DNA from 2 places in the Kribbella sp. NPDC020701 genome. Region 2 is predicted to be linked to the other one. Evidence: riboswitches for the same ligand, from Rfam matches in the RefSeq annotation. Region 2 holds a riboswitch; the other holds the start of a gene.
The links. Region 2 has a riboswitch for thiamine pyrophosphate ahead of ACZ3HV_RS05415 (purine-cytosine permease family protein). Riboswitches for the same ligand answer to the same signal wherever they lie in the genome.

Region 1 (15,506 bases), on a different contig from region 2:
TCGCGCGGGCGGTCGACAAGGTGTCCGCGACTCTCGGCGCGGACCGGATCGGCCTGATCCACGTCAACGACAGCCGCGATCCGGTCGGTTCTCGCCGTGACCGGCATGAATCGATCGGGCTCGGCGCGATCGGTCTGGCCGGCGCCGAGGCGCTGGTCTCGGTGCCCGCACTGCGCGGAGTTCCGCTGCTGGTTGAGACCCCGACGCATAGCCGAGACGTCGCGCTCCTCAAAGAACTGCGGGCCGTTCAGACCCCTGAACGCTCCGACAGTTCGGTGGCTATTTCGAGGAGGGCGTCGTAGTAGGCCTGGGTGGTTAGGTCGTTGTAGGTGGCGGGCTGGAGCCAGAAGCCGGGCCGGTTGGCTCGGATTCGTTGTATTTGGCGTAGGGCGGCTGGGCTGTGGACGGCTTTGACTCGCCAGTTGATGAGTTGGTGAGTCTGGACTGCTGCTGCCACGTAGCGGGCGGATCCGCGGCCTCGGCCGACTACCTCGACGGTTTCCCAGCCCATGCCGCCGAAGCCGTCGGGGACGTAGAGCTTTGCGCCGGCAGAGAAGATCTTCAGGCCGTGGTGGGTTTCGGCGCCGCCAGGTCCGTACGGGCGTTCGTCGGCGACGTTGGCCACGATGCACCAGACGGCGGGCGACTCTTGCGCCGTGGCAGCGGGCGACTCAGCTGCCATGTCCGCGGGCAACTCTTCCGCCATGTCAGTCGGCCCCGGCGACGGCCAGGGCGGTTTCAGCTCCCGTCACCTGAGGCAGCCTAGCGACCGCGAGGGGCGAGGGACGATTTAGGATCTGGCTACATCGGTGGAGGGATGGGTGTGCTGACTTACGAGCTGGACTCGCGGGATCTGGAGGGGGTTCGGTTTGCGGTTTCGCCGGTGGCGGAGATGGTTTTGTCGTTGCGGGCGTTGCGGGATCCGGGGCGGTTTCCGTTGCAGTTGGCGTGGGTGCGGGCGGTGCAGCCGCAGGTGGACGACCTCGATTGGTCGGTGTTGCGGTGGTTGGTGAACGACACGATGGGGAGTCCGGATTTCCTGACGCCGCGGCCGACCTCGCCGTTGACGCAGATCGCTGACGAGCTCGAGATCATCGCGGGGGTGGATCGGGCGACGTTCGAGCGGCAGTTCGCAGCGGTCAACAAGGAGCTTCCCGCCGAGTTGGCCGGTGCGGACGGCGTGACCAGGGTTGTTGATGCGCTCCGCGAGTACTGGGAGGCGGTGATGGCGCCGTACTGGGATCGGATGCGGACGATTCTCTCGGCGGACATCAGCTATCGCGGGCATGTGCTGACGCAGCATGGGACCGGGGCGATGCTGAACGGGCTCGGGCCGGCGATCACGTACGACGACGGGTTGCTGAAGGTCGATCGGGTGAGTGATCCGAGCCGGACGGAGAAGGTCGACGGGCGTGGGCTGGTGCTGCAGCCGACGTTGTTCGGGCCGCATGCGGTGATCCCGTTCGACATCGGCGCGGAGCCGCTGCTGGGTTATCCGCCGCGCGGGCAGGCGCACCTGTGGTCCGTCGTGGAACCACCGTCACAAAGGGATCTGGCCCAGTTGATCGGTACGCCGCGCGCCCACATCCTCGCCCTGCTCACGCATCCCCGGACCACGACCGACCTGGCCGCCGAGCTGAAGGTGACGCCGTCGGCCGTGAGTCAGCACTTGCAACTGCTTCGTCGTACCGGGCTGGTCGAGCCGCAACGTACGGGCAAGCAGGTGCTCTACAAGCCGACCGAACTGGCCGTCCTGCTCACCGGATCCGACCCCGACTGAGCTGTTGACACCCTCCGAGCGTGAGGTGATAGTTCCGATACAAATCGATTTGCATGCCTGAAACAAGAGCATGGAGCCCGCCATGAGACGCACCCTCGCTATCGCCCTCGGAGTTCTCCTCCTCTGCCTCGGTACCATCACCCCCGCGCAGGCCGCGGTCCTGACGCTCACCCCCATCACCCGCGGCAACGTCTTCACCGACGGTCAGGCGGTGAAGTTCGGCCTCAACACCGACGCGGCCTCAGTCACCTGGTCGGCCGCCGACGTCAACGGCACCGTGGTCGCCAGCGGCAGCCAAGCCGCCGCGACCACTCTGCAGATCACCGTCACCACCCGCGGCTGGTACAAGCTGACGGTGCAAGCCGGCACGACCACGGCTCAGACCACGTTCGCCATCCTCAGCCCAGTCAGTACGTCGGCAGTCGCCGGCCTCACCACGTCCCGGGTCGGCGACTTCGAGGCCGCCACCGAAGGCTGGACCTTCTACCCAGGCAGCGAATTCCCCGGTGCGACCGGCGGTTTCGCGCTCGACACCACCGACAACCACAGCGGCACCGGATCGGGGAAGCTATCCGGCAACTTCAGCGCCGGCGGCGCCTACGTCAGCGTCAATCGGCCGCTGCCGTCCGTCAACACGACCAGCGTGAGCTTCTGGGCCAAGACTGCGAACCTGTCGTTCCTCATGTTCCGCCTGACCGACTCCACCGGCCAGGTCCACCAGCAACGACTGACGTTGTCGGGGGCAACTGATTGGCAACCGTTGACGGTGACCCGCTTCGACGGCGGTAAGCAGTACTCGCACTTCGGCGGGGTCAACGACGGCGTCTGGCACGGTCCGGCGAAGGCGGTCGAAGTGATCCTCGACAAGGGCGCCATACCCGGCGCGACGAGCGGCAGCGTCAACCTCGACGACTTCACCGTCAATGCACCGGCGACGATGCCGACCACTCCACTCGGCGACTACGAGAGCGCAGCGGAGGGCTGGACCTTCTACCCAGGCAGCGAATTCCCCGGCGCCACCGGCAGTCTCGCGCTCGACACCGTCGGCCCACAGACCGGCGCCCAATCGGCCAAGGTCTCCGCGAACTTCTCCGGCGGCGGCAACTACGTCGCGATCCAGCGGACCTTCACGCCCGTCAACCTGAACGCCCTGAGCCTTTGGGTGAAGACAACAGGATTGTCGGCAATCGGACTACGGCTGACGGACTCCACCGGTCAGGTCCACCAGCAGCGGCTGACGCTGTCCGGATCGAGCGCCTGGCAGCAGCTCACCGTCAGCCGCTTCGACGGCGGCACCGGTTATCTCCACTTCGGCGGCGCCGACGACGGCATCTGGCACGGTCCGGCGAAGGCCATCATGCTGACCCTCGATCACAGCCTGATCATCGGTGGCGGTACGACGGCCACCGTCAACATCGACACGGTCACGGCGACCACGTCCGCATCGTTGATCGGCGCAGGCACCCACTTCGGCGGATCGTGGAGCACGGACCTGGTGCCCGTACTCGCGCAGTCCGGAGCACGCGGTGGCCGAGACGAGGCGTACTGGTCGAGCGCCGAGACGACACCCGGCACGTACGCGTTCCCCGCGAAGGTCACCAACTACCTGCAGGCCTACCAGACCAACGGCATCGACCCACTGCTCGTCGCCGACTACGGCAACTGTCTCTACGACTGCCCCGATCAGCTCTTCAACGCGCCGTACACCGATGCCGGCCGGACCGCGTTCGCCAACTACGCCAACGCGCTCGCCAACCAGTACCCGCAGGTCCACAACCTGGCGGTCTGGAACGAGTGGGACGTCAACGCCGCCGGCCCGGCGAACAAGACCCCCGACAGCTATCTGGCGTTGCTCAAGGCAACTTATACGAAACTGAAAGCCACCCACCCGGATCTCACCATCGTCGGCGGCGGTGACACCGACGTGACCCAGCAGGCCTGGTTCCAGACGTTCTGCCAGCTGGGCGGACTGAAGTACCTCGACGTGGTGTCCATCCACCCGTACAACTTCCTGCACGCACCCGAAGGCCTCGGCGCCGCGATCGACCAGGTCCGAGCGACGATCCGGCAGTACAACGGCGGCGTGGACAAACCGATTTGGATCACCGAGAGCGGCTGGTTCACCGGGACGGCCACAGCCTCTGTCGACGAGCCGACACAGGCGATGTACCAAGCCCGCGCCCAACTCGGCATCCAAGGCCACGGCGTCGACCGTTACTACGTTTACGACTTCATGAACGACGGCATCGACCCGGCCGCGCAGGAGAACAACTTCGGCCTCGTGCACAACCCGGCCGACGCCCTCGGTGCCTACACGCCCAAACCGTCGTACGTCGCCTATGCCACAGCCGCCCGGCAACTCCGAGGCGCGACGTTCCTGGGCAAGGAGTTCCCGGGCAACGGGCTGATCGACCAGGTATTCGCCGCGAACGACGGCACACCGTTCCGGGCGATCTGGGCAGCGAGCGGCGCCAACACGAGCGTGACGGTCAACGCGACAGGTCCGATCACGGTCACCAGCCAGTACGGGTTGTCCAACACGTTGACCCCGAACGCGAGCGGCCAGGTCACGGTGACGGTCGGCGTCTGGCCGACGTACATCGCCGGCTTGACCGTCACGTCGGTCACCGCACCCTAGGCGGAATCCCGCGGTACGACGGAAGGCGAGAACAGAATATGTTGCGGCCGGCTGGAGGCGCCGTCCTCCAGCCGGTCGAGCAACACCTGTCCGACCGCGCGACCCTGTTCCCGCGGATCGCCGGAGACCGTCGTCAGCGACGGCGAGATCATCGCGGCGGCCTCGATGTCATCGAAGCCCATCACCGCGATGTCGTCCGGAACCCGCAGGCCGCGCTCCCGGGTAGCATCGAGCGCGCCGATCGCGACCACGTCGTTCGTGCACAACACAGCGCGCGGCGGCTTCGTCAACTGCAGCAATGCATGCAGCCCCTGCAGTCCGCCGGCCCGCGAGAACTCGCCACGTACGACGAGCTCGCGGCTGAACCGGATGCCTGCTTCCGACAACGCGTGCCGGTACCCCTTGACCCGATCAGCCGGCGGCCCCTCACCGGATGGCCCGGTGATGAACCCGATCCGGCGATAGCCGCGACCTATCAGGTAGCGGGTCGCGATCTCCCCCGCGGCCAGGTCGTCCGACGACAGGACGTCGATCCCGGGCTCGGCCTTCCGGCCGCCCATCAACGCCACCGGGATCCCCGCCGCGACGGCGGCCTCGACGTCGCTCGCCTTGCTGTAGTAGCCGGCGAAGACGATCGCGTCGACGCTTCTGGTCACCATCTGCGTCACCGCGGCGCGCTCGGCCGCGGACTCCCCCTCGGTGATGCCGATCAGCACCTGGTACCCGGGCTCGCTGACCACGTCGAGCAGACCGCGCGCGACCGCAGGATAGAACGGGTTGGTGATGTCCGGGACGATCAGCGCGATCGTGTGCGTACGGCGCATCCGCAGGCTCCGGGCCACCTGGTTCGGCTCCCAGCCGAGCTCGTCCATCACGGCCCGCACCCGCGCCTGCGTCGCCTCCGACACCGGTCGCCGCCCCGAAATCACGTGCGAGACCGTCGTCGGGCTGACCCCCGCCCGAGCGGCGACATCCGAGATGTCGACCCGCTTCCCAGTCCCCACCCCGTCACGATAGCCGCTGGTACTCACGGATTCGGCTTGTTCCCGTTGGCGGCGGCCGTCGGCTTCCCGTCGGCGCTCACCGTCGGGGCAGGCGCGTCCGGAGCCTCAGGCGGAGTGCCGATGCCGGCCGCGTCCTCCTCCGCCTTCCGGCGTATCCACCAGATGCGTGCCAGCTTGGCGGATCCCAGGATCGCGGCGATGACGAGCGCCGTCAGCACGCCGGCGACGTCTAGCAACCCCCACGCCCGCTGATACCACGCCGGCTGCTTCTCGACGTCGACCTCGATCACCCGCGCGAACGTGCGGCTGCTGAGCGGCAGGTCGTTCAGCTCCACCACCAGTGTCAGCCGGAGAGTCTGCACACCATCGGCCCGCGGTGTCACCCGCCAGGCCCACTCGGTCACCCCGTCGATGAGCTGGAGCTTGTCGCTGAGCGGCTGGACGTCGAGCCCCGATCCCCGGAGCTCCGCCCGCATGTAGGTCCCGACAGGAAGGGGCTCGATGGTGACCGGAGCCGTGCCGGGCAGAGTTCGCAACGACGGAGACACCGTCGCGGTGCCGCGCTGCACCCGCACGGTGACCTCGAAGTCGTCCTGCACCCGCGCCTGAGCAGGCGGGTTGTAGGCGACCAGGCCTTGCTCGAGCTCCCGCTTCGCGGCCTGCTCGTACCGCTCGCGCGAGGTAGGTTCACGACTCGTCGGCGGACCGGTCGGCCGTGACGTGGGCGTCCCACTGGGCTGCCCGGTGGGAGCCGACGTCGCCGCCGGCTTGGACGTCCCCGGAGTGCCGACCGGCGGACCGGAGTCGCCCGGGCCGGATCCGTTCAGCGCGACCACGGCCACCGACAGCACGGCCAGAATCGCCACTGCGACGGCGATCAGCACGCCAAGCCTCGTACCCCCGTGAGCCCGATCGATGTTCCCCATCACTGCTCACCTTTCCCTGTACTCACGGTAGCCGTTTCCGGCGTCCGTGGAGCGCGTTAGCGTCGCCGGAAGACGTGAGCTAGAGTCGAAACCGCCGCGGGAGCTCGCAGGAGCGGGCTGAGAGGGCGACCGAACTGTCGCCGACCGCTGAACCTGAATCGGGTAATTCCGGCGTAGGGAGGAAGCGATGCAGGAGCCTGTGTGGGTCAACGGTACGGCGACCGACGCCGCACCGGGGAAGTCCGTCGCCGAGCTGGTCGACGAGTACTCCGACCGCACGACCGGGATCGCGGTCGCGCTCAATCAGAACGTGCTGACGAAGGCCGAGTGGGCGCAGACCGCCCTGAAGCCCGGCGATCGGGTCGAGATCGTCAGCGCGGTGCAGGGAGGCTGACATGGATGATCCACTGGAGCTCGGCGGGCGCACGTACAGCTCGCGCCTCATCATGGGGACCGGCGGTTCGGCCAACCTGGAAGTGATGGAGGAGGCGTTGGTTGCCTCCGGCACCCAATTGACCACGGTCGCGATGCGCCGGCTCGGCACCGGCCATGAAGGCTCGGTGCTCGACGTCCTCAAGAAACACGGCATCGACGTCCTGCCCAACACAGCCGGCTGCCACACCGCCGCCGAGGCCGTGCTGACCGCGAAGCTCGCGCGCGAGGCGCTGGAGACCGACCTGATCAAGGTCGAGGTCGTCGCCGACGATCACCTGCTGCTGCCCGATCCGATCGAGCTGCTCGACGCTGTGGACGCATTGGTGGCCGACGGGTTCACCGTGCTGCCCTACACCAACGACGATCCGATCCTCGCGCGCCGGCTGGAGCAGGCGGGCTGTGCGGCGGTGATGCCGTTGGCGGCACCAATCGGTTCCGCGCTCGGCATCCGCAATCCGCACAACATCGCACTGATCGCCGAGGCCGCGAACGTGCCGGTGATCGTCGACGCGGGCATCGGTACGGCGAGCGACGCGGCGCTGGCCATGGAGCTCGGCTGTGCCGCTGTCATGCTCGCGACCCCGGTCACGCGGGCCGAGAAGCCGGCCCTGATGGCCGCCGCCATGCGCGACGCCGTCTCCGCCGGCCGAGCCGCCCGCCTGGCCGGCCGCGTCCCCCGCCGCTGGCAGTCGGCCCACGCGTCCTCGCCTACGACTGGCCTACCGACGTTCTAGACAAGGCAGCGGCCTCGGCCAGATCCAGCGGGCGGTCCAGCAGCAGTGCTGTGAGGGCCAGAGGCAGATCCTGGTTCGGCTGAAGGTTCAGCGGGCGGTCCCACGCCAGCGCCGGCCCAGCACCGACGTACTTGCTGGATCGCAGGAACCACGGCCGTACGTCGCCCGGCTGCACAAGCAGCAGGGTCGTCACGGCATCCCCGCGATGCTGGACGAAGGCGAGCCACGGACTCAGCGATCCGTAGGCCGCCTCCTCGCCTTCGCCTGCTGAGCTGAGCACAGTCGTGGTGTCCGCGGACGGCAGTCGCCAGAAGATCCCGCCGTACCCGGCGTTCGGGCGGCCTGTGGTTGCCGCGCTGTCGATGCGGATCGGGCCGTAGCGCGCGGTGAGAACGCTGTGCCACTCGAGCCGCCAGCCGTCTTCGGCAAGCGCGCCACGGAGCTGCCGGCGTTCGATCAGTTGCGGTCGGCCTTGTTCGTCGTACCAGGTGATGTCGTCGGTCAGGGCGTCGTCGGCGGTGGTACCCCGACTGCGTTGCTGGCCGTGGTTCCTGAGCAGGGTCGGGCCTTGGCCCTGGACGAAGGTCCGGCCGCCCCAGTGGGACGTGCCGTTGACCCCGGCCACCGCGAACGAGACGCCGTAGTGATGCCGATGGTCGACCGGGCTGACCTCCGTCAGTGGCTGCCCGCCCAGCGTCCGTACGGGATGCAGGTACGGCCGCGGCGCGTGCACACTGGGCATCCGCCGCCCGAACTCGTACCGCGCGAGCATCCCGGTGTCACTGCCGAGCTCAAACGTGTCCCCCTGCCGCTGCCACCCGACCCGCCCAGCCGACGCTTGCAGCCGGGGCGCCTGCGGCACAGGCCCGGTGCTCGCCCGCACCGCGAGCCGCAATTCGGGTACGCCGTCCGCCTCGACATCCGTTCCCGCGATCGCAGCGTGCAACCGTTGCCACGCAAGCTCCCCCAAATCCTTTTGCGGCACCCGCACAGTCGTCAGCGACGGTACGGCGAACCGCGACAACCCGATGTCGTCCATCCCGGTCACCGACAGATCAGCGGGTACGGCGACGCCGACCTCGTTGAGCCGTGCCAGCAAGCCGAAGGCGACCAGGTCGTTGAACGCGACCACGGCCGTCACCGGTGATTCGAGTACTCGCTCGACTGCGGCGTACCCGTCCTCGATCGACCAACCGCAGTCGAGCCGGACCAGCTCCAGCCCGGGGATCTCCCGCTCGGCCACCTCGAGCGATCGCAACCGGGCCACGTTGGACGCGCTCGCCGGCGGCCCGGACAGGAACGCCAGCCGCCGATGCCCCAGGCCGACCAGGTGATCCACGACGATCCGTATCGCGCGCCCGTAGTCGACCACCACCGACGAGACCTCCGGCGGACCCTGCCGGTTGACCAGGATCACCGGCTGCACCTGCGGCAGCAGCTCGAGCAGGCTGTCCTCGGGCAGCCGTGGCGACACCATGATCAGCGCGTCGCACCGCCGCCGCGCCTCCACCGCGATGGTTGCCTCGGCGGACGGATCCTCGACGGTCTCCGCGACGAGCACGCGGTAGCCGGCCGTGGCGGAGGCGTTCGTGATCCCGCGCAGGATCTGCTGGAACAGCGGGTTGCCGAGATCCGGGACCATCAGCGCGACCATGTTCGTCCGGCCGAGGGAGAGGCTGCGGGCGAGGTCGCTGGGGCGGTAGTTCAGCAGGTCGGCGGCGGCTCGGACCCGCTCGGCGATCTCGGGCGCGACGGTGGCGGCCCCGTTCATCACCCGTGACACGGTCGCCCGCGACACCTCCGCCGCCCGCGCGACGTCGGCGATCGTGATCGAGTCCTTCGGTGTCCGGCCCATTGCGGTATCTTCTCGCGATGGAAACCGGTTTCTCAACCCTGATCGGAGCGGTGGGCCATGCGACCGAGCGCACTGGGCGGGTACGACGACTGGCCGGAGTTCGTCCGTGACACCCCGGCACTGACGGGGGACGAACTGACCACCCAGGTCGCCGGGCTCCTCGGCGTACCGTCGCCCGGCGGGCTGCCGACTGTGCGGACCATCATGGAATGGAACGCCGACGGAGTCCAAGGATCCGAGCTCGAGTGGAGTCATCCATTCGGTCCGCCGACGCGTGCCTGGCTCGTGCGACCAGCCGACGCTCCCCCAGGTCCGGGGCTGCTCGGTCTGCACTGCCACGCCGGCGTGAAGTCGATCGGCGCCGAGCGTCTCGTCGCCACCCCAAGGCCCAGCGCACGAGCTCTCCGGCAACGTACGGCGCATTACGGCGACCGCGCGGTCGCGAACGAACTCGCCCGCGCCGGCTTCACGGTCCTCTGCCACGACACGTTCGCCTGGGGATCCCGCCGCTTCGACTTCGACCCGATGCCGTGGCGGCTGCGCGACGTGATGAAGGACGTCCCGGTCGACGACGACTGGTACGACGTCGCCGCCGGTCACCACGAACACACGATCGCGAAGGCGGCCGGCCTGCTCGGTACGTCGTTCGCCGGGATGGTCGCGTACGACGATCTCGTCGCGCTGAGCGTGTTGCGTTCGCACGCAGGCGTCGATCGGGTCGGCGTGTTCGGATTCTCCGGAGGCGGTGGCCGGGCCGCCGCGCTGACCGCGCTCGATCCGGTGATCGCGGCGTCCGCGGTGGTCTGCATGATGTTCACCTTCGACTCGCTCGTTCCGGCGTACCTCGATGCGCACTCGTGGCTCGCCACCACGCCCGGCCTGGCCCGGCACCTCGACCACCCGGCCCTGACCGCCGGCCGCGCCGCCCACCACCAGCTCGTCGTCTACGCCGAGGACGACGAACTCTTCAGCCCACAAGGCATGCGCGACGCCGACCGCCAACTCACTGATTACTTCAACTCCGGCCCGGGCACGTACCAAGGCACGTTCCTCCCCGGCCCTCACCGCTTCGACGGACAGATGCAGGAGATCGTCGAGCACTTCTTCAGCTCGGCGTTGCGTACTTAGCGGCGCTCGGGAGACGGGCTTCGAAGGTGGAGCCGTCGGTGATGCGGATGGTGCCGTGGTGGCGTTCGATGACCTCGGCAACGATCGCCAGGCCGAGGCCGGCGCCGCTGGTGTCGCGGTTGTCGCCGGTGTCGCCGGTGTCGCGGGTGTCGCGGGTGTCGCGGGTGCGGGCGGGGTCGAGCCGGACGAACCGGTCGAACACGCGGGCCTGATCGTCCGGGGGGATTCCGGGTCCGTCGTCGGAGACCGTGAGTACGACGGCGCCGTCGGATTCGGTGAGGCCGAAGGTGATCTCGGTCCGGGCATGCCGGGCGGCGTTGTCGGCGAGGTTGTGGATCATCCGGGCCAGTGCGGCCTCGTCACCACGGACCTGACCGGCGGAGATCCCGGCCGTGCCAACGGTCAGGTTTGTTGCTGAGCGCAACCTCTGGGCTTCGGCGAAGAGCAGGTCGTCGAGGTCGACCGGCATACCCGGCGGGTCGGTGTGCTTCTCGTCGGAACGCGCCAGCAACAAGAGATCGTCGACCAGATGCTCCATCCGCAGGCCCTCCGCGCGGACGGTCGTGGCCAGCTCGTCGACGGTCGTACGGTCCGGATGTGTCTGGGCCACCTCGGCGTGCTGACGGATCGCCGCGATCGGCGAGCGGAGCTCGTGCGAGGCGTCGGAGACGAACCGCTGCTGGGATTCCTGCGACCGCTGCAGGCGGTCGAGCATCCGGTTCATCGTCGTGCCGAGCCGGCCGATCTCGTCCTTGCGGGTGGCCGGAACCCGGCGGTGCAGCTCGGACGCGGTGATCTCGTCGGCTTCCCGCCGGATCGCGGTCACCGGCGCCAGCACGCGGCCGGTCACCACCCAGGTCACCCCGCCGACGATCAGCATCATCAGCGGTACGCCGACCACCAGCACCCGCTGCACGAACCGGGTCGAGTCCAGAACGTCCACCAGCGGCCGGCCCACGATCACCTCGCCGCCCGACTCCAGCTTGGCCGCGGCGAAGGCGAAATCCTCGCCATGACCCGGCGGTTCGACCGCGACACAGTCAGTTGTTGGCGAGGCCAACCGCTGGCCATCACCGGGGCGATCCGTCCACTGGATCAGCTCGGTGCTAGTCGAGGAAGGCCGCTCGGTGGTGGCGCTCGACGCCAGCTGCACCGCTCGCTCTCGCGTGTCCTGACACACCTGATCGGTGAGCACCGCCCCGAGCAATGCGACCAGCACCAAGGCACCGGCGACCAGCGCAAGACCTACCACCAGTACCGCCGCCAGAGTCACCCGCACACGCACGGCTCACACCTCGGACAATCGGTAGCCGGCACCGCGGACCGTGGTGATGCACCCGGCGCCCAGCTTGATGCGGAGACGACGGATATAGACCTCGACGATGTTCGGGTCACCGTCGAAGTCGTAGTCCCAGACGTGGTCCAGGATGGTCCGTTTCGACACCACCTGGTCACGCCGCCGGATCAGGAACTCCAGCAACGACAGCTCGCGTGCCGTCAATACCAGCTCGACCTGACCGAGCCAGGCTTTCCGGGCCGCGGGATCCATCCGCAGCTTGCCTGCCTCCAGCACGGGCGGTCGCTCGGCGGCTCCTCGTCGTACCAAGGCTCGCAGCCTTGCGATCAGGACGGCGTACGAGAACGGCTTGGTCAGGTAGTCGTCCGCGCCGGTGTCGAGCGCACGGACCTGGTCGGTGTCGGCGTTCCTTGCCGTGAGCATCAAGATCGGTGTCCACACCCGTTCGGCCCGCAGTGTCGCGCAGATCTCGAACCCATCGAGTTCCGGCAGCATCAGGTCCAGTAGGACGACGTCGTACCCGTGCTCGCGGGCGAACCAGAGCCCGTCCGTCCCGGTCAGCGCGACATCAACGGCGTACCCCTCGGCCTCCAGGCCGTTCCGCAGGCCCGAGGCCAACCACGGTTCGTCCTCCACCACCAGTGCCCGCATCACCCACCTCCAGGCGATCCTTTCTCATTGTCGCTGAATCCCGGCTGAATGCACCGTTCAGCGAGGATTCAGCACCGCGGACCTACCGTCGGGCCATGGCGAGCATCGAGGCGATCGGCCTGAGCAAGCGGTACGGCGCGCGCAACGCGCTCGACGGGCTCACATTCGCCGCGGAGCCGGGCGAGGTGATCGGGTTGCTCGGGCCTAACGGCGCCGGGAAGACGACCACGATCCGCCTGCTCACGACCATCCTCGAACCGACCGCCGGAACGTTCACCGTGGCCGGCGTGCCCGGCGACCAACCGGACCGGATCAGGCCACGTATCGGTGTGCTGCCCGAGAGCGCGGGCTATCCCGGACGGCAGACCGGCGCCGAGTACCTCCGCTACGCGGCGCGGCTGTTCGGCCAGAGCCGCCGGGACGCGTCTGCGGTTGCCGATCGGTTGCTCACCGAAGTTGGTCTCGGTGATCGGGCGGGTGCACGGATCGCGACGTACAGCCGGGGGATGAAGCAGCGGCTCGGGATCGCCCGGGCGCTTGTCAACAATCCGACAGTCGTCTTCCTGGACGAGCCGACCCTCGGCCTGGACCCGGCCGGCCAGCGGGAGATCCTGGCCACGATCGCCGACATCGCCGGGGAGCGCGGGGCAACGGTCGTGCTGTCGACCCACACCCTGACCGAGGTCGAGCAAGTCTGCGGCACCGTGCTCATCCTCGACCACGGCAAGCTCCGGGCATCCGGCCCGCTCGCCGACGTCATCGCGGGCGCAGGCAGCCTGAGCGCCGCCTTCCTCAACCTCACCGAGGAGGGCGGTCGTGAATAGGTGGACTGTGGTCGCCGAGCAGGAGAGCCGGGACCTCTGGATCGGTGGACGCGGGCCGGTGCTGGTGTTCGGGTTCAGCGTTCTACTCAGCGCGATGACGTACCTGGTCGCGACCAACCAAGCGATGAACTTCCTCGAGCAACGCGAGGCGGTCAACCTCACGGTCCAGGTCGGACTCGCGGTCGGCGTACTGCTCACGGTCGTGGTCAGCGCAGACGCGATCAGCGGTGAACGCGAACGCGGCACCTTCGAGGGCCTGCTGCTCACTCCCGTGTCACGCCGCGCGATCATCGTCGGCAAACTCGCGGCCGCCTCAACTATGTGGCTGGCCTGCCTGATCGTGACGCTCCCCTACCTATGGGTGCTCGGACGCGGCGTAGCGGGCGCCGGGCAAGCCGCGCTCCTCGCCCTGGTCGTCGGGACCCTCGTCGCGATCGGACTCGGCGGTCTCGGCCTCCTCTTCAGCGCCTGGACGAACTCCAACAAAACCAGCCTCGCCTGCGGATTGTTACTCCTCCTCGTCCTCTTCGCACCCACCCAGCTGCCCGCCCTGCCAAAGACCGGCTTCGGCCAGGCTCTGACCCGAATCAACCCGATCGGCTCATCCCTGCACTACATCTCCCAAATCCTCGTGAACCACCGCAACTGGACCCAAGACCTCGCCTACCTAGCCGCGCCCCTCGTGCTCACCCTGCTCGTCGTCACCGCCCTGCTCGCGGCCGGCCCACGACTCGTCCGACTAACCGCAGGTTCACGATGAACCCCCCGACCCTGACCACCACCCCGCACCCCGGTCCAACCGCCAGCGGGTTCACGATGAACCCCCTGAGCCTGACCGCCACCCCACGCCTCGCAGGACCAACTGCGGGGTCACGGAGCCTGACCGCCACCCAACGCCTCGCCCGACTGACTGCGGGGTCGCGATGGACCTGCTGAGCCTGATCGCCACCGTCCTGCTCGCCGACCCGACGATCACGATGAACCACGATCAACTGACCGCCCAGATCGGCCAGACCCTGACCGTTGAGTCGGTCGTCAGCACCTCCGGCCCGGCCATCGCCCACCTCAACGTGGTCAGCCTCGACGGCGTGTACGTCGACCTGGAGGACTGGACCCAAGACGTCACCCAACCGGTCCCGGCCGGCCCGGAAACCCAACTGGACTGGGAGTTCCAAGCAGTCAACCCCGGCCACTTCGCCGTGTACGTCGTACTGATCCCCACCTCCGGCCCCGCCGTCCCCGGTCGATCGGTTGTCGGCCCACTCGTCGCCGGCCCACCGGTCCGGATCACCGTCGCCCGCCGCCAGACCCTCGACACCGGAGGCGCGCTACCGGTCGCCATCGCAGTCCCCTCCCTCCTCGCCATCGCCACCCTCGCAACCCGCCGCCGAACAGCACGGTGACCGGTAGCCGCCGTACCGAAGAACGGGTAGTGGTGGGCACCACCGCCGGCCGGCGACCTTGTCTCCCGCCTGGACGTCCCCGCGCCGGCCGACCACCTCCCGTCCGTCGGTACGCCCTGGGAGGATGGGGGAACCGACAACTCTTCGGAGGAACTCTTGAGCAAGCTTTCGTTTCCGCGGCCGGATAGTGTTGCCCCGGGCAACGGTTACAGCCATGTGGTAACCGGGCCGGGACAGTGGGTGGCGATTGCCGGTCAGGTCGCGCTGGATGCGGACGGGAAGTTCGTCGGCGTCGGTGATCCGGAGGCGCAGGCCCGGCAGGTGTTCGCGAACCTGGACGCCTGCCTGAAGGCCGCCGGCGCGACCTTTGCCGACGTGGTGAAGCTGAACTTCTACGTCACCGACATCGCCTACCTGCCCGCCATCCGCGCAGCCCGCGACGAGTACGTCGACACCACCAACCCACCCGCCAGCACCGCCGTCCAGGTGGTAGCCCTCTTCAGCCCCAACGCCCTCCTAGAGGTCGAGGCCTACGCAGTAATCGCCTGATCCCACTCCTCCACGTCACCTTCCGACCGCCAGCAGCATTCGAGGCCAGAGAGCGCGGGTGGGTGCGGTCGGCGGGGTGGGGTTAGCGGAGGAGGTCTACTGCTATGCGGGCGGCTTCGCCTATGGCTTTGTCTGCTCGGGGTTGGCGGAGGTCGCCGCGGGCGGCTTGGGTGAAGATGGCTACGGCGAAGGCTGCGTTGCCGGGGAGGGTTACTACGCCTACCTCGTGGCGGAGGGCTCCGTAGGTTCCGGTTTTGCCGGCGATGCGTACGGCGTCGTGGG
Region 2 (15,506 bases):
CTCTGGGACAGCTCATCGCGTCCAGGGCAGCAGGAAGCACCACAGCCGGGCGGGGTGTGGGAGGCGGTGGTCAGACAGGCCTCGTACGGCGGAATTCCGCCGGGGCAACGCGATACGGCGCAGGCGTCACCGACAGGTGGCGCTCGCCGTCCGCAGCAGATCGATGACGCGACGGCGGGTGAGCAAGGTCGTCGTCATGTCAGCAATCTTCTCATCAATGTCCACTGAGTAACTAGACAATCTCGGAATCCGGACCAGGCACCCTCACATCGGCCGAACCTGATGCGTTCTACTGGCGTGATGGCTCGGGAGAAAGTCGAACTGCCGCCGTTCCAGGCGCTCGTCGACGCGCACTGGCGGGACGTGGCGCGGCTGGCGCGTGCTCTGGCCGGGCCGGTGGACGGGGACGACGTGGCCCAGCGCGCCTGGGAGAAGGCGTTCGCGGCCTACCCCGGCCTGACCTCGGCGAAGAACCTGCGCAGCTGGCTGCTGACCATCACCTCCCGGTGCGCGACCGACCTGCACCGCGCCCGCAAACCACAACGCCCGCTCGACGAAGCCCCGCCGATCGCGGTCGACGGCCCGGACGTCGCCGACTGGCCGGATCCCGACCTCTGGCAGGCGGTCAACGCACTGCCCGAACGCCAGCGCTTCGCGATCACGCTGAAATACATCGGCGACCTCGACCACCACGGCGTGGCCGCCGCATTGGACACCACGCCTGCCGCATCGCGCCGGCTCGTCAGCGACGCCCTCGCGACCTTGCGCACCAAACTCGGAGTAGACGCATGAATGACCTCGAGAGCCGGCTCGCCCGGTTCACCACCACAGACCTGAAACCACCGATCCTGCCGGATGCCGACGTGGCCTACACCCTGCACGACACCCCGATCGGCACCATGCTGCTCGCGGTCGCGAACGGCCGGGTCGTGGCCAGCTCCTTCGGCGACGAGGAGTCCATCACCAACCGGCTCGCCCGGGCCGTGTCACCGCGCGTACTGCGGCAGCCCGGCGCACTGGACGACGTACGACGGCAACTGGACGAGTACCTCGCCGGTCGACGGCACGCGTTCGACCTGGAGGTGGATCTCGCCCTGGCGACGCCGTTCCAGCGACTCGTGCTCAACGATCTGCCGCTGCACACCAGCTACGGCCGGACCACGACGTACGGCGCGGTCGCCGGGGAGATCCACAAGCCGAAGGCCGCCCGGGCCGTCGGTACGGCGCTCGGCGCGAACCCGGTCTGCGTCGTCCTGCCGTGCCACCGGGTGATCGGCTCGACCGGCGCGCTCACCGGGTACGCCGGCGGCCTGGAGGCGAAGCGATTCCTGCTGAATCTTGAAGCAAAAAGCTGAGTTTTCCCGGCACCTGGGGAATTGATTTACACTCGCAGAACAAAGGAGCAGATCCCCAATGTGGAGTGGGGATCTGCTTCTTGTTTTCCCCTTGCCTGCAAGGGATACGGGGAAGTGAAATGGTTCCGGAAAAGAATTCAGGTCAAGAAACTGACACGTCAGTCAGTGGCCGGCTGGTGGATCTCCAGGATGAGCCGGCGACGCCCGCCCCACTCCCGCTTGTAGACCTTGTAGTCCTCGATCCCCGCGGCCGTACAGAGCCGGCCGTAGCTGATCTCGTCGTGGATGAAGTGCACGCTGCTGGTGCCGAAGTGCTCGGTGGTGACGATCCGGTGCTCCGGGCCCTGCCGCATCCCGTTGGCGATCTCGGCCGCCGTCGCCGGACCCCAGGCCGGGCCCTCGATGATCGCCACGCCACCCGGTTTCAGCACCCGGGAGATCTCGCAGATCGTGGAGATCTGCTCGTCCTCGGCGAACAGTTCGTGGAACGCGGTCCACAGGCAGATCACCGCGTCGAAGGAGTCCCACTTGTACGGCAGGTCGGTCATCGAGCCGATCGCCCAGTCGATCGACAACTCCTCCTTGGCCGCCATCGCCTGACCGGCCTCGACCAGGTTCGGCGAGATGTCCAGCGCGCGGACGACCTTGCCGGCCTTCCGCAGCGGCAGCGCGATCCGGCCGTAGCCGCAGCACAGGTCGAGCACCGACTCACGCCCGGCCAGCAACTCCTCGACGGCCTTGACGACCGCCGCGTCCCGCTCGGGCGTCGTACGCGCGGCCAACCCGTCCGCGCCGAGTTCCGCGTACTCGGCCCGGCTGCGCAGTGCGGAATTCAGCATGGCCCAAAGTATCCCGGTTACTCCGGGTCAGTGACCAGCGCTCTCCCCATCCGGAAGAACCCGAGCACATCGGCCAGTTCGGCCATCGAGCGCGCGGCACCGAACGAGGCGTTCCAGAACTCACCGGTGCGCGGTGTCCAGGGGCCGACGTACGCGTAGGGCTCGGGGATGGCGTCATCACCCGGCGAGATCCCGTAGTTGACCTCGCCGAGGCTGATGCCGATGTCGAAATGCTCGGGCCAGAGGATGGGTTCCTCGTCCGGCGCCAGGGACCGGAGCGCGGCCTCACCGCGGGCGAAGGCATCCACCAGCACCCGGGCGGCCACCGGGTCGATCTCGATCCGCTCATCCGGATCGATCGCCGGACCACCGGCGTACACGTCGTCGAGCCGCCTGGCCTCCACACCGGCCGCGGCAGCCAGCTCGGCATGACTACCGGCCAACGGGAACGACCCGGCCGGTGCGACGAGCACGTCACCCTCGACCCGGAGATCCGGCTCGACGACAGTCCCGAACCCACCGGGCAGCACACGCAGCTTGATCTCCCCGGACTCCCGGTACTGCGGTCCGGCCAGCACCAACTCGGCGACACCGTGCAGGGACCGCCGGGTTACGGCGAGCGAACGTTCATCCATGGGTGCAGTCTCCTCCTGTAACGCCAGGCCCTGGTCCGGCACTGATCCTTCGAACGGTCCGTGTCGCACAGGGCGGGAGACGTTACATGTCGGAGAAGTGGCACCGGGTGGACGAGGTCGACGTACCCGCGGACGGGCGGGTGCGCAGTGTGGTCGTGGACGGCCGGAGTGTCGCGCTGGCCAGATGCGGCGCCCGGCTAGGCGCGCTGGAGAACCGGTGCCCGCACCAGGGTGGTCCGCTCGGCGAGGGTTCGATCGAGAAAGGGCTGCTGCGGTGCCCGTGGCACGGGTACGACTACGACCCGATCACCGGTCAGCCGCCGGAGGGTTTCTCCGACGGCGTCACGGCGTACCCGGTGGACGAGCGGGCCGACGGTGTCTACGTGCGACTGCCCGCTCCGGCCCAGCCGGTCCGGACGGTCGCCGACGTACTGGTCGAGACTTTGGTTGCCCATGGCATCAGTCATGTCTTCGGCATGGTCGGCCACTCGAACCTCGGGTTCGCCGAGGCGATGCGGCGGGCGGAGGAACGCGGTGAGCTGACGTACGTCGGCATCCGGCACGAGGGCGCCGCCGCCTTCGCCGCCAGCGCGTACGGCAAGCTGACCGGCCGCCCGGCCGCGTGCTTCGCCATCGCCGGCCCTGGATCCACCAACCTGCTCACCGGCCTGTACGACGCCAAGCTCGACAAATCGCCCGTGCTCGCCATCTCGGGTCAGGTGCCGTCCAGGGTCCTCGGCCGCGGCGCCTTCCAAGACCTCGATCTGACCGCGGTCTTCAAGGACGTCGCGGTCTCCAGTACGGCGGTCCAGGCCGGTAGCGATCACGCCGAGCTCGCGGCACTGGCGGTCAAGCACGCGATCGACGGTCGTGGCGTCGCCCATCTCGTGCTGCCCGACGAGGTGCAGGTCCTGCCGTCCGAGGCGGCCGCGCAGGATTCGGCCGGCCGGTTGTCGCGGCGGAAGATCCGGCCCGACGAGGACACGCTGACCCGGGCCGCGGCCCTGATCCGCGGCGCCCGGCGGCCGGTGCTGATCGTCGGCCACGGCGCCCGGGACGCGAAGGACGAGGTCCGTGCGCTCGCGGAGCGGTTGCACGCACCGGTCCTGACCACCTTCAAGGCGAAGGGCCTGGTGCCCGACACACATCCGCTCGGCGCCGGGGTGCTCGGTCGCAGCGGTACGCCGGTCGCCAGCTGGCTGATGAACGAGTCGGACCTGCTGATCGTGGTCGGCGCCTCCTTCGCCAACCACACCGGCATCGCGGCGTACAAGCCGATCGTGCAGATCGACGACGACCATGCCGCGATCGGCCGGTTCGATGCCGTCACCGTGGACGTCCTCGGCGACGCCGGCCTCGCGCTGACCACGCTGACCGGGATGCTCGCCGACCCGAAGGCCGAGGACCAGCGCCCGGACGTCGCCGAGCGGTGGGCGATCTGGCGCGCGGAGAAGGCCCGCCGGGTCCAGGACGATCGCGGTCGCGGTGTCTCGGCGGCCGCGGTGTTCGACGCGCTCAGCAAGCACCTGCCCGCCGACGCGGTCGTGACCGTTGACGTCGGCAACCATGCGTACTCGCTCGGCCGGTACCTGGAGTCGAAGGGCCAGCCGGTGCTGATGTCGGGCTACCTCGGCTCGATCGGCTTCGGCTACCCGGCCGCCCTCGGCGCCTGGGCCGCCGCGCCGGAGAGGCCGATCGTCGCGGTCACCGGCGACGGCGGGTTCGGCCAGTACGCCGCCGAGCTGACAACCGCGGTGAAGTACGGCATCCCGATCAAGCACGTCCTGCTCGACAACCACTCACTCGGCAAGATCAGCAAGGAACAACTCGCCGCCGACTACCCCGTCTGGCACACCTCACTGCGGAACCCCGACTGGGCGGCGTACGCCGAACTCTGCGGCGCGACCGGGTTGCGCGTCACCCGCCGCGGCGACCTCGACAACGCGATGACCGAGCTCTTCACCACCACCGGACCGGCCCTGCTCTGCATCGAGCAGGACGCCGAACTTCTCTAGGAGAAACCATGCCCGAGTACGACGACCTCCGCGCGCTGTACCTGAACTGCACCCTGAAACGCTCGCCCGCGGTCAGCCACACCGAGGGCCTGATCGACGTCAGCCGGAAGATCCTGGAGAAACAAGGCGTCCAGGTCGACGTGGTCCGTGCGATCGACCACGACATCGCCACCGGCGTCTGGCCGGACATGACCGAGCACGGCTGGGCCACCGACGCGTGGCCGGCGATCCAGGAGCAGGTGATGGCGGCCGACATCCTGGTCATCGCCGGACCGATCTGGCTGGGCGACAACAGTTCGGTCACCAAGCAGGTGATCGAGCGCTTGTACGGCAACTCGTCGATTCTCAACGAACACGGGCAGTACGCGTACTACGGACGCGTCGCCGGCTGCCTGATCACCGGGAACGAGGACGGCGTGAAGCACTGCGCGATGAACATCCTGTACTCGCTGCAGCACCTCGGCTACACGATCCCGCCGCAGGCCGACGCCGGCTGGATCGGCGAGGCCGGTCCGGGTCCGTCGTACCTGGACATGGACTCCGGCGGCCCGGAGAACGACTTCACCAACCGGAACACGACGTTCATGACCTGGAACCTGTTGCACCTGGCAAGGATGCTGAAGGACCTGGGCGGCGTCCCGGCCTACGGCAACCAGCGCTCCGAGTGGGACGCCGGCTGCCGCTTCGACTTCGAGAACCCGGAGTACCGCTGATCGGCGCGCTGCTGCTGTACCGTCGGCGTGTGGGGGTGGTACTGCCGACGGACGACGTCCTCGTCGCCGGGCTGCGGGCCGGGGACGAGGAGATGTTCGCGTGCCTGCTGAACGGCTGGTCGGGCTCGATGCTGCGGCTGGCCCGGTCGTTCGTGTCGACCGCGGCCACTGCCGAGGAGGTCGTCCAGGACACCTGGCTGGCCGTGTTCCAGGGCATCGAGCGGTTCGAGGGCCGATCCTCGCTGCAGACCTGGGTCTACCGGATCCTGGTCAACATCGCGCGCAAGTGCGGTGCCCGCGAGCAACGGACGGTGCCGTGGGCCAGCCTGGTCGAGGATGGCGAGCCGACCGTGGACCCGGGCCGGTTCCGGGGTGCCCACGACCAGTACCCGGGCGGCTGGCTCGCCTTTCCGGAACGCTGGCCGACCACCGAGAGTGAAGTACTCGCGCACGAGGTGAGAGCCGGCGTCGCCGCGGCGATCGAGCGCCTGCCGGTCCGGCAGCAGGTGGTGCTGACGTTGCGGGACATCGACGGCCGAACGGCGGAGGACGTCTGCGCACTGCTGGACATCTCAACGGCCAACCAGCGGGTCCTGCTGCATCGTGCACGCGCAGCGGTCCGCGGCCATCTCGAGCACTATTTCACCACCACCGGAGCTGAGTCATGACGTGCGCCGAACTGGTCGAACTCGTCACCGCCTTCCTCGACGGTGCACTGGACCCCGAGACGGAGCAGCGCTTCGTCGAGCATCTCGCGCTCTGCGACGGCTGCGAGATCTACGTCGACCAAATGCGCCGTACGATCGCCGAGGTCGGCAGGGTGGAGCCCGAGACGCTGTCCGACGCGACGCGCGACGGCCTTCTGCAGGCCTTCCGCTCGTTCCCCCGCGACTGACCTGTAACGCCCGGGTGCTCCGGCGGCACTGATCCGATATGCCGGATGTGGAGTTCACCAACCTGTTCGTCGTCGTAGTGATCGCGCTGCTCGCGCCACTGCTCCTCGGCCTGGCCCCGCGTCTTCGCTTCCCGGCCGTCGTGCTGGAGATCGTGGCCGGCATCGTGGTCGGTCCACACGGCCTCGGCCTGGTCGACGTCGACCTGCCGCTGCAGATCCTTGCCCTGCTGGGACTGGCGTTCCTGCTGTTCCTGGCCGGGTTGGAGATCGACGTCCACCAACTGCGCGGACAGGTCCTGCGGCTCGCCGTCCTCGGCTACCTGGTGACCCTTGCGCTGGGAGGTGTCGCGGGTGCGGCGTTCTCGGCTGCCGGTTGGGTGCACAGCGCGCTCCTGCTCGCCGTCACGCTCTCGGCGACCTCGCTGGGTCTGGTGGTGCCGGTGCTCAAGGACGCGGGCCGCGCCGACGGTGCGGTCGGCCGGTTCACCATCGCGGCGGCCTCGGTGGCCGACTTCGCCGCGGTTCTCGTGCTGTCGCTGGTGTTCTCGACCGAAGGCGGGAGCCCTGGCGAACGGTTGATCATGGTCGGGCTGTTCGCGCTGCTCGTCGTCGTGACCGGCTTCGTCGTCGCGACGGCCGGGCGGTCGCAGCGGATCGGCGGCGTCCTGCTGCGGCTCCAGGACACCACGGCGGAGATCCGGGTCCGGGCGGCCGTCGTACTGCTGGTCGCCTTCGTCGCCCTGGCCGAACAGTTCGGGCTGGAGACGATCCTCGGCGCGTTCCTGGCCGGCGCGGTCGTCGGGCTGGTCGATCGCGACGCGAGCTCGCATCCACGCTTCCGGATCAAGCTGGAGGCGCTCGGGTACGGCTTCCTCATCCCGGTGTTCTTCGTGACCAGCGGGCTGCGGCTCGACCTGCGGGGCCTGCTCGACGACCCGGGCGCACTCGTCCGCGTCCCGCTGTTCCTGATCGCGTTGCTCGTCGTCCGCGGCGTACCGGCGTACCTGGCGGTGCGCACCCTAGGGCCCCGGCAGACCGCGGCCGCGGGGTTGCTGCAGGCGACGTCGCTGCCGTTCATCGTCACCGCGACGCAGATCGGCGTGGCGACCGGGCTGATGGCTCCGGTCACCGCCGCCGCTCTGGTCTGCGCCGGACTGCTGTCCGTGCTGGTGTTCCCGGCGGTCGCGCTCGTACTGCTCAGGCAGCCTGCCGACGTCCGATCCGGCCGAGGAGCACCGCGGCCAACATCGAGATGATGATGGAGGTGTACGTCGCGCCGAGCCAGCCGGGGACCGGTTGGTTGTTGAAGAGCTTCTGCTGGAGGTCGAGCCAGAACGGGGACCACCCGGAGACCGTTCCGGGGTTGACGAGCTGGTAGGCGACGAAGCCGATCAGCCACGCGACCGTGGGCTGCCAGCGGAAGCGCGCCGTATCGGAGACGTCCCAGTTCATCTTGCTGACCACGAAGAAGTCGGCGATCGCGACCGCGAACAGCGGGACGAAGACCGAGCCGATCAGGTAGAGGAACTGCGTGTAGTTGCCCAGGTCAACCATCAGCGCGAGACCGGTGGCGAGCACGCCGATCGCGACCGAGATCCACCGGCGGTCGATGTGGCCGATCAGGTTGTGCGCGGCCATCGTGGTCGAGTACACGTTCGCGTACGCCTCGTCGACCTCGTCCACCAGCAGCACGAACAGCGCGATCGCACCGGCCGGCAGTGTGACGAGCGCGGTGATCACGTCCTCGCTGTTGGTCTGCAGTGTCGCGACCGCGAACACGCCGAGTGCGTAGTACAGGATCGCCGCGATCCCGTAGCCCAGTGACGATCCGGCGAAGGCGGCCTTGTTGGTGCGCGAGTGCCGCGTGTAGTCGGCGGCCAGCGGCGCGAACGACACCACACCCGCGGTGGCCAGGTCGACAGCCGGCCAGAAGCCGAACACGCTGTCCTGCGGCATAGCCTGCACCGGCTTGCTGAGGACCTGCACGAACAGGTACACCGACGCGATTAGCACCAGCCAGACCATGAACTTCCGCAGCACTTTCACGCTGCCGAGCGGCCGGACGGCCATTGTCGTCGCGATCACCCCGGCCAGTAAGACGAACAGCCAGCGCCACCGCTCACTCGTCACCGCGACCGCGGCCTGCGAGATGACGATGATCTCCATCGTGGCCCAACCGACGTTCTGCGCGATGTTCAGCACGGTCGGCGCCATCGAACCCCGCCGGCCGAACAGCCCGCGCAGACACGCCATCGCCGGCGCACCGGTCTGCGAACCGAACACAGCGGCGCCGCCGAGCACCAGCGCGCCGATTCCGCAGCCGACGACAACCGCGAGCAGCCCCTGCCACAGCGAGCCCGTGTACGCCGCAACCAGCGCACCCGTGACCGGTCCGAACAGCGAGATGCCGAAGTTCCCCCACAGGGTGAACTGGTCCAGGAATCCGAGGGTCCGCGGGGCATCGGTGGTCAGGACCAGCGGTGCCTCGGTCTGGCTGGCAGGACGAACAACAGTACTGGTCATGATGACCGCTCCCTACGCCGGCATTACCCGGTCAGGTTCAGGCGGTCGGCGACCCAGCTGTCGCCCTCTCAGCCCGCGCAATCGGTGCGAGCTCCCGCAGAGGTTGTTAGCGCCTCAACGATAACGCCTCAGGTCGTCGGCGGCACCGCGGCAGCTCGCTCTATGAGAGCGGCCATCTCTGGGCCATTGGTCAGCACCGGCATGTGTGAGCCGGTATCCAGGGTCCGGGCCTCACCATGGCTCAGCTCCGCGAGCTTCTGCACCCAGTCGGCCGGCGACAACAGATCGTGCTTACAGCGCACGATGACCACGGGTGCCTTCACCCGGGTGATGACGGCGGCCAGGTCGTGGTGCCTGGCGGCCTCTCCGGCCCGGGCGATCGTGGAGAGCGTCGTCCGCGCGTACTGCGGGGTGACGACCCGGATGAGCCGGGGTGACTCCGGTACCGCGGATCCGAGCAAGCGGACGGCCCGGTCCAGCCAGCTCGACATGCGGATGTCTCCGGTGGGAGCCGCGAGTACGAGCGCGTGGACCAGCTCGGGGTTGATGACCGCGGTCTCGACCACGATCTGACAGCTGGCCGAGTGCCCGACCAGGACCGACCGCTCCCGGATCTTGTCGGCGAGTGCCACGCCCAATGCGCGCGGATGCAGGTCCTCCCGCGCGCCGGCCGGTTCGCCGTACCCGGGCAGTGTGACCACGTGGTGCGGCGTGATCAGGTGCTCGACCGTCTTGGCGTACGACTCCGGCCCGAGGCCGAGGCCCGGGACCAGGATGACGGGTGCGTTCACTCCCAGGGCGCTTTGGGTGGCGGACCCTGGACGACCGGGTTGCGCACCTCGGGCTTCAGCTCGCGGTACCCGAGGGCCAGACCGGCGGCGAGGATCAGCAGACCGCTGCCGCCCCAGCCGTACGCCGTGGGCAGCCGGTCGACCGAGTCGTCGATGGCGCCCAGTCCGGTGGACAGGACCATGATCAGCCAGACCAGAATCGGGATCGCAGAGACTGCGACCAGCAGCAGACCACCCAGCTCGACCGGGTCGGGCTGGCGCCCGGCCTTGCGACGGGCGAGCACGTCCCGGATCCACATCACGAGCGCGGCCGCGCCGACCACGATCAGCACCAGTTGGCCGATCGTGTCGATCACGTCGGTGCGGAGCGGGTGGTTGAGCGGTGAGCCCGGGGCCTGGGAGATCTCCCGGAGGGCGACCCGCTGGACGGAGACCACGAGCAGGCCGTAGATCGCCGCGACGATCGTGGCGAGCCCGACCACCCGGGCAGCGCGGGGGTCACGGGGTGCGACGGGTTGATCCCGGCCGTACGTCGGGAGCTCGTGCTGCTGTGGATGCGCCGGCGGGCCGTAGGGGGTCCCGGGGCGGTAGGTGGGCGGCTGGGCGTACATGGGGCCTTGGGGCTGAGCGGCGTACTGCGGCTGTCCTTGGGGCGGGCCTTGTTGGGGCGGTGGGGTGCCGTTGTCCGGCTGGGAGTTGTAGGGCTGGGGCTGGGCGTAGGGGCCCGGCTGCGGGTCGGCGTGCGGGCCCGAGCCGTAGGTGCCGCCGCCGTACGGCGTGGGCGGGGCGTAGTGGTGCTCCTCGCCGCTCCGCTCGGGCTCATCGCCCCGGCCGTACGTCGGGAAATCCTGTGACGACATCGCTACCTCCCCTCGGACTCAGCTTCTCACGAACGCGGGGTTGGATCAGGTCGCTTTGATCGTCGGCCAGGCGTTCGGGAGGCAGCCGGCCAGGCCTTTGGTCTGCTGCATCATCACCGGCGCGGGGGTCTTCGCCTTGGTGCAGGTCGAGTGACCATGGCCGAGTGCGTGCCCGACCTCGTGGTTGACCAGGTAGCTCCGGTACAGCGATACGTCGCCGTTGTACGCCGGGATCGCGTACATCCAGCGCTTGGCGTTCAGCACGACGCGGTCCTCGACCCGGCAGGACACCTCACCGCCGGTGTCGAGCGGCAGGCAGAGCTTGTCGGTCAGAGTCGGCGTGGCCAGGATGATGCGCAGATCCGCGTCCACCTTGTCGGTCCGCTCGAAGTTGACCGGGTGCACCGCCTGCCACCCCCGCGGGTCGGTCAGCGTCTTGTGGATGATCGCCGCAACCGCGGCACCGTTCACCGACAGCCCTTGCTCGATCTCGACCCGATACGTCAGCTTGTCCCGTACGCCGCTGGCCTTGTTGAACCCGGGCACCACGGCGAGCTTGCCGGTGGACACGGTGACGTTCGGCTTCGAGCTCTTCGGCTGCCGCGTCAAACTCGGTGCCGGTCGCAACGGAGTCGTGAACCGCTGCGTCGGCGTGACAACCGGAGTCGGCGTACTCACCGGAATCTCGGTCACCGGAGCACTCACCGGCATATCAGCCACCACGTCAGCCGCCAGACTTCGCCGATGGGTCACATCCGGATGCATCACTACCACGGTGCCCAGCACAGCCAACGCAGTCACCGAGAACCACTGCGCCTTATAAGACTTCCGCCGACTGTGCCGACCACCCCGCCGCTTCCGCCCAGGCGCGTCCGCCTGCTGGCCGCTCCGCAGGGTGGTCATGACAGTCGACCCTACCGACCCAGCGGCCCCGCCCGAAAGGGCAGTTACGTTAAGCCGTACCGGCTCGGAGGAATTTACCCGGCTGCGTCGTCGTGTGATCGTGGGATCGTGAGCGATCTCTCGTCGGTCGGTCTTCGGTTGCCGTCGCCGGTGTCGGAGCTTTGCGACGAGCGTCTGACCGCGGCGGGAGTGCGTCTCCTGCTGAAGCGTGACGACCTCATTCATCCGGAGATCCCCGGGAACAAGTGGCGCAAGCTGAAGTACAACGTGTCCGCGGCGCGCGACCTCGGGTTCGACACGCTGCTGACCTTCGGTGGTGCGTACTCCAACCACATCCGAGCGACCGCCGCGGTTGGCTACCACGGCGGCTTCAACACCATCGGCGTGATCCGCGGCGAGGCGCACCTGCCGCTGAACCCCTCGCTCGCGTACGCCGCTGCCCGCGGAATGCGGCTCACCTATCTCGACCGGACCACCTACCGCGCCAAGACCTCCGATGCGGTGATCACTGCGCTACACCGAGAGTTCGGCGACTTCTACCTACTGCCCGAGGGCGGAAGCAACCGCGAGGCCGTCCTGGGATGCGCGGAACTGCCGGCCGAACTCACGGAGCCGTACGACGTACTGTTCTGCGCAGTCGGCACCGGCGGAACCCTGGCCGGCGTCGCCGCAAGCGCTCCCCAGGCGGTGGTCGGCGTCCCCGTCCTGAAGGGCGGCGCGTTCCTCGAGAACCAGATCACCGAACTCCAGAGAACGACGTACGGCTCCCGTGTCGGCACCTGGCACCTCGAGTGCAACTACCACTTCGGCGGCTACGCGAAACGAACCCCCGAGTTGGATGCCTTCATCGACGACTTCGGGACGAGGCACGGCGTGCTGCTGGACTGGGTCTACGAAGCCAAGATGATGTACGCCCTCTACGACCAGATAACCCGCGGAACCTTCCCCCAAGGCACAACCCTCATAGCCCTGATCAACGCAACCGGCTGACGGGTGTGGGGTCAGGCGGTGCGGGTTCTGAGGAATTTGCCGAAGTGGGGGACTGTGAAGGCTACGGTGCCGCGTTCGGCGGAGAAGACGAGGCCTTTCTTGATCAGGCCGTCTCGGGCGGGGGAGAGGGACTGGGGTTTGCGGTTGAGGGTGCTGGCTACTTCGGCGGTGGGGACGGAGCCGTCGTCGACGCCGATGCCCAGTTCGGCCATCGCCCGCATGTACTCGCGTTCCGCGGGCGTGGCGCGTTCGTACCGGGAGCCGAAGAAGCCGACGGTGAGTTCGGCGGAGGCCTCCGGGGCCGCGACCGCGACGTCCTTGATGGTGATGGGGGATGTCGGGGCGTGGTCCCAGGTGGAGTGGGCGAACGCCTGGACGAAGTACGGGTAACCGTCGGTCTGGGCGTACAGCTCGTCCAGCGCCTCCTCGTCGTACTGCACGCCCTCGCTCTCGGCCGGGACCATCAGCGCCCGATCACACGCCTCCCGCGCCAGCCGGTCGACGCGGATGTAGCGGAAGAGCCGCTCGGAGTACGACTTGCTGGCGGACAGTACGGCGGGCAGATGCGGCAACCCGGCTCCCACGACAACCAGCGGAGCGCTCTGCTGCGAGATCTCGTGACATGCAGCGCACAAAGCGGAGAGATCGTCCGGACTGATGTCCTGCATCTCGTCGATGAAAAGCCCCACGCCAACCGACAGATCGCCGGCCAGATCCGCCGCATCGGCGAACAGCTCGATCAGATCCATCTCCAGATCACCGGAGTCCGCGCGGCCTTTCGCCGCCGCCACGTCGACCGGCGGATGCCACCGGATCCCCTTCCGGTCGTGCGCATCGGTCCGCAAAGCAAAAGCCTTGAGTACGGCGCTGAACTGGTCGACCCGCTCGTCGTCACGGTGCCGATGCCCCAGCTCCCGCATCGCGGTGTGCAGCGCCTGCGCGATCGGCAGCCGGATGCTCTGATCCGGACGGGCCTCGATCTTCCCGGTACCCCAGGCCCGCTTGATCGCCTGGCTGCGCAAAGTGTTGAGCAACACAGTCTTACCCACCCCACGGAGCCCACTGAGCACCAGGCTCCGCTCCGGTCTGCCTGCCGCGACCCGCTCGAGCACCACCTCGAACTGCCGCACCTCGGTGTCGCGTCCGGCCAGCTCAGGCGGCCGCTGACCGGCGCCGGGCGCATAGGGATTCCGGATCGGATCCATGCTGTCACTGTATGAGCCCGTCTAGCGTTTTCCTTAGATTTCGCTAGCCACCGCGAGAGCGTGTCGCGACAGCTGTCTACAACTTTCTAGTGAAAAGACTAGAGAGTGATAGACAGCGCGAGCGACCGGTGGCGCACTATGGTTCGGCCATGCGGGTGGAGTGGGCTGGGCAGGCGGGGGCGTTGTACGAGCGCGTGCATCAGCAGTACGTCGGAGGTGCCCGCAAGCTCGAGGCGCTGATCGACGAGCTGATCGGTGAAGAAGAGGGCATCAACTACCTGAGCGCGACCGCGCGGGCCAAGGATCCGGAGTCGTTCCTGGCGAAGGCGGCCAAACCGAATCCCGACGATCCGAGCCGACCGAAGTACGACGATCCGCTCAACCAGATCACCGACCTGGTCGCGGCCCGGGTGATCACGTTCCTGGTCGAGGCGGTGGACCGGGTGTGCGAGGTGATCGAGGCCGAGTTCGAGATCGTCGAGCACACCGACATGGGCGCGCACACCCGCGCGCAGGGTGTGTTCGGGTACGCGAGCAAGCACTATCTGGTGCGGCTGAACGCCCATCGCCGGGAGCTGCCGGAGTACGCCGTACTGAAGAACCTGACGATGGAGATCCAGGTCCGGACCGCGGTCCAGCACGCGTGGGCCGAGTTCGAGCACGACATCCGGTACAAGCTGGACATCCCGCCGGACCGCAAGCCCGAGTTCGATCGGCGGTTCCTGCTCGCGGCCGCGTTGATGGAGCTGGTGGACAACGAGTTCACCGAGATCGACCGGCTCTACCGCGAGCTCGCGGCGGCCGAGACGGACAAGACCCCGCGGGACCTGACCACGGCGATCCTGACGACGTACCTGACCCGTCGCTACCCGGACGCGCCGCACGCCAAGACCAACCACTACGCGTGGATGCTCGGCATCCTCGACCGGCTCGGCGTCACCTCCGAGGAGCAGCTCACCGAGCTTCTCACCGGCATCGACAGCTCCGCAGTGCAGGCCGCGATGACCCACCGCTTCCCGGCCGGCACGGTACGGCGCCTCGACGACGACCTCCTGGCCGCGAAGGGGACGGCGTACGTCGACCTGTTCCCGGACGAGGAGCGCCGCCAGAAGATCCTGCGGGGACGGCTCAAGGCGCTCGCCCGCGCCGGCATCACGGAGCCCTGACCAGGTCCTCCGCGACGGAGGCCGCCGTTCGTCGGGCCCAGGCGCCGGTCGTGATCAGTCCGAGCACGAGCACGAGTGCGCCGCAGCCGGCGATGATGTACCAGCACAGCTGGGCGGCCTCGACGAAGCCGGTCTCGAGCGGGCCGACCAGCCGAGCGGTGAGGACGGTGCCGGCGATCGCGACACCGAGGGACACTCCGACCTGGCGGCTGGTCGAGGCGATCGCGGCAGCGACGCCGGCCTGGGACACCGGCATCCCGGACACCGCGGCATTCGTGATCGGCGCGTTCAGCATGCCGAAACCGAGTCCGAAGATCAGATAGCCGGTGAGCAGCGCCGCGGTCGAGGTCGTCAGGCTCAACTGCGACAACACCAGCCCAGAGGCGGCGAGCGTGCTCCCGGCAACCACCAGCGGCAGCCGCGGACCGCGGTGCCCGACCAGCCACCCGGACAGCGGCGCGAACACCACCGTCATCGCCGCCATCGGCAACGTCAGCAACCCGGCCTGCAGCGCCGAGAACCCACGCACCGACTGCAGATACAAGGAGTTCAGGAACAGAAAACCGGAGAGGGCGGAGAACCCGGCGACCGCGATCAACGTCGCTCCCGAGAAAGG

Region 1: it holds a riboswitch for thiamine pyrophosphate, as region 2 does, so the genes downstream of both, thiS (sulfur carrier protein ThiS) here and ACZ3HV_RS05415 (purine-cytosine permease family protein) in region 2, are expected to answer to the same signal.

The regions. Positions count from the first base shown of each region.
Region 1 covers NZ_JBVHFT010000011.1:254,783-270,288, forward strand. The annotation lists gene ACZ3HV_RS26715 (deoxyribonuclease IV) at 1-302, shown strand, start outside; gene ACZ3HV_RS26720 (hypothetical protein) at 248-682, opposite strand; gene ACZ3HV_RS26725 (DUF5937 family protein) at 818-1,780, shown strand; gene ACZ3HV_RS26730 (glycosyl hydrolase) at 1,863-4,418, shown strand; gene ACZ3HV_RS26735 (LacI family DNA-binding transcriptional regulator) at 4,415-5,422, opposite strand; gene ACZ3HV_RS26740 (hypothetical protein) at 5,446-6,348, opposite strand; TPP riboswitch at 6,435-6,545, shown strand; gene thiS (sulfur carrier protein ThiS) at 6,536-6,742, shown strand; gene ACZ3HV_RS26750 (thiazole synthase) at 6,744-7,517, shown strand; gene ACZ3HV_RS26755 (DUF6807 family protein) at 7,492-9,372, opposite strand; gene ACZ3HV_RS26760 (dienelactone hydrolase family protein) at 9,430-10,500, shown strand; gene ACZ3HV_RS26765 (sensor histidine kinase) at 10,478-11,785, opposite strand; gene ACZ3HV_RS26770 (response regulator transcription factor) at 11,789-12,448, opposite strand; gene ACZ3HV_RS26775 (ABC transporter ATP-binding protein) at 12,544-13,272, shown strand; gene ACZ3HV_RS26780 (ABC transporter permease) at 13,265-14,032, shown strand; gene ACZ3HV_RS26785 (hypothetical protein) at 14,196-14,675, shown strand; gene ACZ3HV_RS26790 (RidA family protein) at 14,832-15,224, shown strand; gene ACZ3HV_RS26795 (serine hydrolase) at 15,307-15,506, opposite strand, start outside.
Region 2 covers NZ_JBVHFT010000002.1:383,100-398,605, forward strand. The annotation lists gene ACZ3HV_RS05370 (RNA polymerase sigma factor) at 301-792, shown strand; gene ACZ3HV_RS05375 (methylated-DNA--[protein]-cysteine S-methyltransferase) at 789-1,355, shown strand; gene ACZ3HV_RS05380 (class I SAM-dependent methyltransferase) at 1,514-2,194, opposite strand; gene ACZ3HV_RS05385 (hypothetical protein) at 2,212-2,829, opposite strand; gene ACZ3HV_RS05390 (thiamine pyrophosphate-binding protein) at 2,916-4,844, shown strand; gene ACZ3HV_RS05395 (flavodoxin family protein) at 4,853-5,557, shown strand; gene ACZ3HV_RS05400 (RNA polymerase sigma factor) at 5,587-6,225, shown strand; gene ACZ3HV_RS05405 (anti-sigma factor family protein) at 6,222-6,452, shown strand; gene ACZ3HV_RS05410 (cation:proton antiporter) at 6,491-7,708, shown strand; gene ACZ3HV_RS05415 (purine-cytosine permease family protein) at 7,650-8,975, opposite strand; TPP riboswitch at 8,969-9,083, opposite strand; gene ACZ3HV_RS05420 (alpha/beta fold hydrolase) at 9,104-9,766, opposite strand; gene ACZ3HV_RS05425 (hypothetical protein) at 9,763-10,626, opposite strand; gene ACZ3HV_RS05430 (DUF3152 domain-containing protein) at 10,672-11,529, opposite strand; gene ACZ3HV_RS05435 (1-aminocyclopropane-1-carboxylate deaminase/D-cysteine desulfhydrase) at 11,638-12,519, shown strand; gene ACZ3HV_RS05440 (ATP-binding protein) at 12,531-13,724, opposite strand; gene ACZ3HV_RS05445 (GTP pyrophosphokinase) at 13,874-14,890, shown strand; gene ACZ3HV_RS05450 (DHA2 family efflux MFS transporter permease subunit) at 14,877-15,506, opposite strand, start outside.